Regions from separate parts of the Parabacteroides sp. B2-S-102 genome, predicted to be linked through region 2. Evidence: riboswitches for the same ligand, from Rfam matches in the RefSeq annotation. Region 2 holds a riboswitch; the other holds the start of a gene.
The links. Region 2 has a riboswitch for cobalamin ahead of NBH07_RS15585 (TonB-dependent receptor plug domain-containing protein). Riboswitches for the same ligand answer to the same signal wherever they lie in the genome.
Positions count from the first base shown of each region.

Region 1: it holds a riboswitch for cobalamin, as region 2 does, so the genes downstream of both, NBH07_RS08135 (porin family protein) here and NBH07_RS15585 (TonB-dependent receptor plug domain-containing protein) in region 2, are expected to answer to the same signal.

Region 1 covers NZ_JAMOKM010000004.1:296,867-301,430, reverse strand. Annotated here, with positions in the region: gene coaW (type II pantothenate kinase) at 53-907, shown strand; cobalamin riboswitch at 927-1,129, shown strand; gene NBH07_RS08135 (porin family protein) at 1,422-2,030, shown strand; gene priA (replication restart helicase PriA) at 2,118-4,564, shown strand, end outside.
Region 2 covers NZ_JAMOKM010000013.1:39,028-43,591, forward strand. Annotated here, with positions in the region: gene NBH07_RS15580 (putative transporter) at 1-1,264, shown strand, start outside; cobalamin riboswitch at 1,374-1,578, shown strand; gene NBH07_RS15585 (TonB-dependent receptor plug domain-containing protein) at 1,617-3,620, shown strand; gene NBH07_RS15590 (DUF5074 domain-containing protein) at 3,641-4,564, shown strand, end outside.

The DNA of each region.
Region 1 (4,564 bases), on a different contig from region 2:
TACGGGTTTATGTACTTTTGTAGCGATTATTCAATTAAAAAGGGAAAGAATCATGGGAATCGTTATAGGTATAGACGTGGGAGGTAGCACGACCAAGATCGTCGGTGTGGAGGATAAGAAGATCAAGAACCCGATGTTCGTGAAAGCTACCGATCCGGTAACCTCTTTATTCGGGGCCTTCGGTAAATATATTTATGATAATAACATCTCACTCTCGAATATAGAGAAAGTGATCTTGACGGGTGTAGGTAGCGCCTATATCGATCAACCTTTATATGGCTTACCAACCGCGAAGACGGATGAGTTCCTCGCAAATGGGCTAGGGGCGCAGTATAATACGGGACTGGATAGCCTGTTGGTGGTCAGCATGGGAACGGGTACCTCTTTTGTCAAGGTACAAGGCTCCACGGTCGAGCATATCGGGGGATTGGGTATCGGTGGCGGAACCATCCTCGGCTTGTCTAAGCTATTATTGAAAACGCATGACTTTCACCAAATAGCGTCTTTGGCTGAGCATGGTTCCCTGAATGATATCGACTTGCATATCCGGGATATTACGCCGCATCCGCTACCCGGCCTGCCGCTAGACGTGACAGCCTCTATTTTTGGAAAAGCGGATGCGAACGCTAAGGTTGAGGATATCGCTCTCGGTATCGTTCATATGGTCTTGCAGACTATCGGGCAAGGAGCTGTTTTCGCCTCGTTAAATGGCGATATCAAGAATATCGTGTTGATCGGTAACCTGACTCGCTTGCCGCAATGCCCGGATATTTTCCCCTGTCTGGAGGAGATGTGCGATGTCCATTTCAAGATACCGGAGTATGCCGAGTATCGCACGGCTATCGGGGCGGCTTTATGTTATATCAGGAACCGGGAATATAGGGATATTTTTTGTGGAAAGTGTTAGGCTACATCAAAACTTTATGTATCTTTGCTACATGCTTTGTTCCCTTTCGGCAATCGCCGGATAGGGATTAAAAGGGAATCGGGTGAGAATCCCGGACAGTCCCGCTGCTGTAAGCTTCATAAACGGGTTGAGCAATACTGTTGCCACTGTTCACTCAAGTGAATGGGAAGGCGCTTAAGACCGGAAGTAAGTCAGAAGACCTGCAAGGCGTGTATATTTTCGACGGCTTCGAGGAAAGGCCGGAAGAGAACGCAAGAACCGTATCCGGTTTTTACTATTCTTTATCCAAGGTTTTCTTATCAAGTCGTCTCATGGTTTCGGATAATTATTTTGCCATAATAATTAGGGAAAGAAGCATGAATCTGACCGACGGGATGAGCTCCGTATGTAAGATGCATGCTTTCTTTGAGTTTAAAGGACTGGGGTATTCCGTGAACACTCTATAGAGAATATTTGTTTATTATTAGAAAAGTGCGTTTATTTGCAACGAGTAATTAACAAAAGAAGTATGAATATGAAGAAAATCGTGGGATTTCTTATGGTTGCCTTGTTAGCGTTGATGGCGCTTCCGGCGAACGCTCAGCTTAAATTCGGTATCAAGGGAGGTGTGAATATATCGTCTGTCCATTTCAACTCGGACGTGTTGAAAGCGGATAACGTAACCGGCTTCCAAGTGGGGCCGATGATCGAGACGACTTTGCCGTTGGTGGGTGTCGGGATCGATGCGGCCGTGTTGTATTCGCAAAAAGGTTTGGAGACGACTTCGGTTGGCGGGGTTAAGACTTCGATGAAGACGGATTATATCGATGTTCCGGTCAACTTGAAATGGAAATTCGGCTTACCGATCGTCAAAGCGTATCTGGCAGCCGGTCCGTATATCGGTTTCCGTGTAGGCGGTGATAAATTTTGGGATATCCCGGGTTCCGTAGCGGATCAGGTGAAGGCGAAGAATTTCAGCGCAGGCCTTAACTTCGGTGCCGGCGTGGAGTTGATCAGCCACTTGCAGGTGGGTTTCAATTATGGTCTGGGACTGACTGATAACTATAGCATTGAGAAGGTGAACCTCTCCGACGGTGCCGGAAAGAATCGTGGATGGTCTATCACGGCAGCGATCTTGTTCTAAATAGGTGAAAATAAAATGAGAGAGGCTGGGCTTTAGAAGTCCGGCCTTTTTTGTTATTTTTGGGCTCGTAATGAAACACCTGTTTGAATGAAATATGCGGACGTCATACTTCCCCTTCCTTTGGAGAATAGCTATACCTATCGGATACCCGAAGATCTGGAAAGAGCCGTGACTCCCGGTTGCCGGGTGATCGTGCATTTCGGGAAGAAACGATATTATACGGCCATCGTCATGGAGGTACACGACCGGGAACCGGTATCCGATTTTGAGACGAAGGAGATCTACGCTTTGCTGGATGCCACTCCGGTGCTCCGCCGTCCGCAACTCCGTTTCTGGAAATGGATATCTTCTTATTATATATGTAAGCTGGGCGACGTGTATAAGGCGGCCTTGCCTTCCGGCTTAAAGTTGGAAAGCGAGACGGCGGTTACTTATAATGAGGATTTCGAGGCTACCGCCCCCTTGCGCCCGAACGAGCAAGCGGTACTGGATGCCTTTAGCGGGGTTTTGAAATTGACGATCTCGGAGTTGGAGAAGAAGACCGGTCTCCGAAATGTTGTCCCGATCGTCTCTTCCTTGATGGTGAAAGGGGCGGTTGAGGTGAGCGAGGAGCTAAAGCGAGGATTCGTTCCCAAGACACAGGCGTTTATCCGTTTGGCCGAAGCTTACTGGGATGAGACGAAATTGCAGGCGGTGTTCGAAGAATTGAAAAGGGCGAAGAAACAAGAGCTTCTGTTGGTCAGCTTCTTGGATTTAAGCCATACCTTGAATCCCGCTTTATCGAAGGAGCTTTCCAAGAAAGAGCTATTGGAACGCAGTGGTTATACCTCTGCGGTATTGGAGGGTCTGCTGAAACGGGGTATCTTGGAGAGTTACGAGAAAGAGGTGGGTCGTTTACAAGTATCCGTCTGCCGCTTGCAAGAGCCGAATCCGCTCAGTCCGGCGCAAGAGAAAGCCTACGGAGAGATCCATGAGGCTTTCAAGACGAAGGAGGTTTGCTTGCTTCATGGCGTGACTTCCAGTGGTAAGACCGAGATATACGTCCGTTTGATCCATGAGGTCTTGCGGCTGGGGCGGCAGGTTTTATATATGTTGCCGGAGATCGCTATCACGACCCAGATCACGGAACGGCTGGCGAAATTATTCGGGGATAAGCTATTGGTCTACCACTCTAAGTTCTCGGACAACGAGCGGGTGGAGGTCTGGAACAAGCTGCTGCATAGCGACGAGCCTATGCTGGTATTGGGGGTCCGTTCTTCCCTCTTCCTTCCGTTTAAGGACTTGGGCTTGATTATCGTGGACGAGGAGCATGAGAATACGTATAAGCAGCAAGACCCGACACCCCGTTACCATGCCCGTAACGCTGCCATCGTCTTGGCGGGTATGCACGGCGGTAAGACCTTATTGGGTTCCGCCACCCCTTCCATCGACTCTTATTTCAACGCTACGGCGGGGAAATACGGTCTGGTCGAGCTATCCACCCGCTACGGTGATTGCTTGATGCCGGAGATTATTACGGTGGACGTGAAGGAGCTAAAGCGCAAGAAGATTATGAAAGATACCCTTTTCTCCCCCCTGTTGGTGGAGAAGGTGCGGGAGGCTTTATCCCGGGGTGAGCAAGCGATCTTGTTCCAGAACCGCCGGGGATTCGCCCCGATGATCGAGTGTCGGGGGTGCGGGTGGGTGCCTCATTGCGTGAATTGCGACGTTAGCCTTACCTACCACAAGGCGCATAATCAGCTGGTTTGCCATTATTGCGGTTATACCTACCGCTTGCCGCAGGTATGTCCAGAGTGTAAGGGGACGGAGTTCAAGATGCAAGGCTTCGGTACGGAGAAGGTAGAGGAGGAGATCGCTGGGCAATTCCCAGCGGCGAAGGTGGAGCGGCTGGATTTCGATACGGCCCGTACCCGCACGGCTTACGAGCGGATCATCTCGGATTTCGAGAAGGGGAAGACACAAATCTTGATTGGTACCCAGATGTTGTCGAAGGGATTGGATTTCGGGAATGTCAGCGTGGTCGGAATCTTGAGCGCCGATAGCCTGATGAATTTCCCAGACTTCCGGGCGCACGAGCGGGCTTATCAATTGATGGTACAGGTTAGCGGACGTGCCGGACGACGGGATAAGCGGGGTACGGTGATCTTGCAGACTACTCAGCCGGAGCATCCTTTGATCCGTATGGTGCAGCATTTTGCTTATAAGGAAATGGTGAGCTTGCAATTGAGCGAGCGTAGTATGTTCCGTTACCCGCCTTACTACCGTTTGATCGTCTTGATCCTTCGGAGTCGGAATGAGGAGGCTTTGCAGGAAATGTCTGCTTTATACGCCGAGAAACTTCGTGCTCGTTTGGGTGAGCGGGTGTTGGGGCCGGTTACGCCGCCTATCACCCGGGTACAGACGCTTCATATCAAGAAGATCGTCTTGAAGATCGAGATATCCGCCGGGATCGCTCCGCTTCGTGAGATATTGGAGGGTATTCATACTGAGATGCAAGGATATGTACCGTTTAAGCAGTTGCTGGTTCATTATGA
Region 2 (4,564 bases):
ATTGGGCGCTGCTCAACAGGCTTATTCAGATATGACGGGGATCTCGGATGAAACGATCGCTTTAGGATATGCGGTTGCCTATCCGTTAGGTGTGATCGGCATTATCTTGTCGATGATTTTTATCCGTTATGTTTTCCGTATCTCTTTTGCGAAGGAGACGGAACAATTGGAAGAAGAGACGGATACGGAATCGGGAGGAGAGGCTGTACCTATCTCTTTGGTGGTGAAGAATCCGGCGATTTTTGGTCGTAGCGTAAGTGAGCTATCTAAATTGTTGGAACACCGTGAATTTGTTATTTCCCGTATTTTACGTAACGATACGAATCGGATAGAGATCGTGGCGGGGAACACGGTATTGAATGGGGATGATAAGATTTTTGTTATTACCGCAGAGCATGACGTGGAGGCGATAAAGACTTTTATCGGTCAAGAAATACAGATGGATCGTAAGCAATGGATTCCGGCGGAAAGCCAGTTTATCAGCCGGCGTATTTTGGTTACCCGGTCTGAAATCAACGGTAAGCAATTAGGGGCTTTGCAGTTACGCCGTTTACATGGAATTAACGTGACTCGGATCAATCGTGCGGGGCTGGAGTTGGTAGCTACTCCTAATCTGGTCTTGCAAATAGGCGACCGGGTGACAGTGGTCGGTAGTGAATTGGCGGTGGAGAAAGTTGCCGAGACGCTGGGTAATTCAATGAAACGCTTGAATGAACCTAATTTGGTGACTATTTTTGTTGGTATAGTTTTGGGTATTATCGTGGGAAGTCTTCCTATTAGTTTTCCGGGTATTCCTCAACCGGTGAAATTAGGATTAGCGGGAGGTCCGTTGATCGTTGCGATATTGATAAGCCGGTTCGGTTATCGTTATAAATTGGTTACTTATACCACGCAAAGTTCTAATTTACTATTGAGGGAATTAGGAATCACGTTGTTTCTCGCCTGCGTGGGATTGAGTGCGGGTGAAGGTTTTGTCGATACGATAGTCAATAAGGGTGGTGTAGCTTGGATCGGTTATGGTTTTATAATAACGTTATTGCCTCTACTGATTATCGGTTGTGTGGGAAGGTATTTTTATAAACTGAATTATTTTACGTTGATGGGATTGATTGCGGGAAGTACGACCGATCCTCCTGCGTTAGCCTATTCCAATATGGCGGCAGGAAATGATGCGCCGGCGGTTGGATATGCGACGGTTTATCCATTGACCATGTTTTTGCGTGTGTTGACCGCACAGTTAATGATATTATTCTTTTATACATAGAATAAATATTTTGTTGTTAGTAATGTTTAGAAAAGTGTAAACTCCCTAGCCTTCCGCCGAAGTGATTCGCCGGGGGGCTTTTTTGTTGCTAATCAAAAAGTAAACATGTATCTTTGCGGCCAATCAAGGTGTAGATGTTATCGATTCCGATAATAATCAGTAAAAGGGAATCCGGTGCGAGTCCGGAGCTGTACCCGTAGCTGTAAGTCCTTGGAGCCCCGGCAAATCTTGTTGCCACTGCCTATCGGATAGGCGGGAAGGTAGCCGACAGAGGGTGGACGAGCCAGAAAACCTGCCATGATTTTGTTATGCGACGTTTCGGGTGAAGACGTTGGTAAATCTAAATGTTGCTATGCGAGATTTATATCTTATAAGATGCCTATGCGTTTTTAGCGCATGGTTATTCTCTTTGGGTGTCGCTTACGGTCAACAGATCGATACGACGGCCTATCACGAGCTTTCCGGGGTGGAAGTGGTGGAGAAGGTACGTCCGTCGGTCACCCGTGAAGGTACGCCTTTGCAAATTATGGACCGGGCGGGAATCGATCGCTTGGGAGTACAAGACCTATCCGAGGCCGTGAAACGCTTCTCGGGAGTTACGGTACAGGATTATGGGGGGATCGGAGGATTGAAAACGGTCTCGGTACGTAGCTTGGGGGCGAAGCATACCGCCGTCAGTTACGATGGGGTGACGATTACGGACGCGCAAAGCGGGCAAGTCGATATCAGCCGTTTCTCGTTGGATAATGTGGAGATGGTTTCCTTGTCAATCGGGCAGTCGGATGACATTTTCCAAACGGCAAGGGTGTATGCTTCGGCAGGCGCCTTGAATATACAAACCGGAAAGCCCACGTTTAAAGACAAATCGTTTCATACTTATCTTAAGGTTAAGGGAGGTTCCTTCGGGCTTTTTAATCCTGTGCTGCATTATGATCAAAAATTAGGAAAGCGTTGGAGCGCATCCTTACATGGTGATTTCGTGCGTGCGGATGGACAATATCCCTATACATTAATTAATGGGGAATTGGAAACGAGAGAGAAGCGAAGAAATAGCGATATCCATTCTTTCCATTTGGAAGGTAATCTATTCGGCGATTTTGGAAGGGGAGGCGAACTTTCCTTTAAGGCGTACTATTTTGATTCGGAGCGGGGGCTTCCCGGTTCTGTTAATTTATATAACAAGAACACTTCTGAACGATTATGGGATAATAACTTTTTCGTGCAATCGGGGTATAAGAATGTTCTTAATGAGAAATTTACGCTACGGGCCATGGCTAAGTATAATTATGCTTTTACTCGTTATTTAGATATAAATGATAAATATGCTGCGGGCGAACAAGTCGATTTGAATACACAGAATGAGTATTATGGCTCTGTAGGTTTGCTGTATACTCCTATAAAGTATGTATCGGCGACGTTGACTACGGATTTAACTCGCTCTATGCTGGACAATAATTTTGTGAACGGCCCTAATCCAAAGCGAATGGCCTCTCAATCAGTACTAGCGGTGCAATATAAGAACAGTCGATTCACGGCTACCGCTAGTTTATTGGGAACATATATCACTGATAAAGTGGAGCAAGGGGAAAAACCGGATGATAAGAGGCGTTTATCCCCGGCTGTAAGTTTGTCTTGGCGGCCATTCTCGGAAAGTACTTTGCGGATACGTGCCTCTTACAAAGATATATTCCGGGTTCCTACATTTACGGACTTGTATTACCTCCGTATGGGAAATACAAATTTGAAACCGGAAGAAACTTCCCAATATAATGTAGGGGTAACATGGAGTTCTTCCTGTGGGGATTGGCTGCGGCATTTCAGTATTTCGGCGGATGGATATTATAATACGGTGAAAGATAAGATCGTGGCTTTACCTACCATGTATGTTTGGAAGATGATGAATATGGGCGAAGTGGATATTAAAGGGGTAGATGTAAATTTATCTACACAATTCCGATTGCCCTTACGAATGAGCTTGCTTTTGGCTTCCACTTATTCTTTTCAATACGCGGTTGATGTGACAGATCCGGAAGCTAAGAATTATAAGGATCAGATTCCTTATACACCTCGTCATTCTGGCACGGTTTCCGTAACCTTGGAAAATCCATGGGTAAATGTCTCTTATATACTGACTGCGGTTGGTGATCGTTATGCATTGCCGCAAAATATAGATCGGAACAGGATTGATTCTTATATAGAACAGAGTATTTCTATAAATCGAGATTTTCGTTTTCGATATTTCGGTTTGCGTTTGCAAGGTGAATTGTTAAATCTTGCGAACGTGAATTATGATGTTATTCAGTATTATCCCATGCCGGGCCGTTCTTGGCGTTTAAGTATTTGTTTATCCTATTAGTAAACTATAAAAGTAAAGTAATGAAAAAGAAGAATTTAGTTTGTGTCTCTGCCTTGTGTGCATTGATGTCTTTCTCGTTTGTCAGCTGTGATGATGACAATGAGCCTTCACTGAACATACCAAATGTATCTGTAACTAATGTCAGTTTTACGGATGAGAATCCGGAAGCTTTAAAAGTTAGCGGAACCTTAAATTGGACAGCTCCGTCTTCTGTTGACAATGTAACAAAGTACGTGATTTATGGTTCCTCTGATGGAACCGCTAAAGATATGAAAATTGCGGAGGTAGAAGTTGGAACACATTCATATGCTATTACGGATGTCGTAAATATAGGCTATTTATTAGTTATAGCCGCAAATGCGGAAGGTGAGTCTTCTGTTTATGCTTCCGTAAGAGTTATTGATTTTGTGAAGGATAGTTCTTTCATGGCTTTATATTTCTTGAATTCGGGCAATATGGGAAATAACAACTCTTCTTTATATATGTACGACATAGAAAAGGATGAGGTTGTCCCCGATTATTTCTTGGCTCAAAATGGCAGGGGGCTGGGAGATACGGCACAGGATATGATCGTGTATGGCGATAAGATGTATATCGCGGTATATGGAGAGTCTACGATAGAAGTGACAGATCTGAAGGCAAAATCCATTAAGCAAGTCAAGACAGAGGGGCAGCCCCGTTATATGGTATCAGAGGGTGGAAAAGTCTATATTAGCTATTATAATGGATATGTCGCTCGTTTGGATACCGCATCCTTGGAGGTTGAGGCGAAAGTAAAGGTCGGACGGAATCCGGAACAATTGGCGGTATCTTCTAATAAATTGTTTGTCTCAAACTCCGGAGGTATGGATTACAGTACCGAGGTTGGGTATGATAAAACGGTATCAGTGGTTGATCTGTCTACTTTTACAGAGATAAAGAAGTTGGATGTAGTATTGAATCCC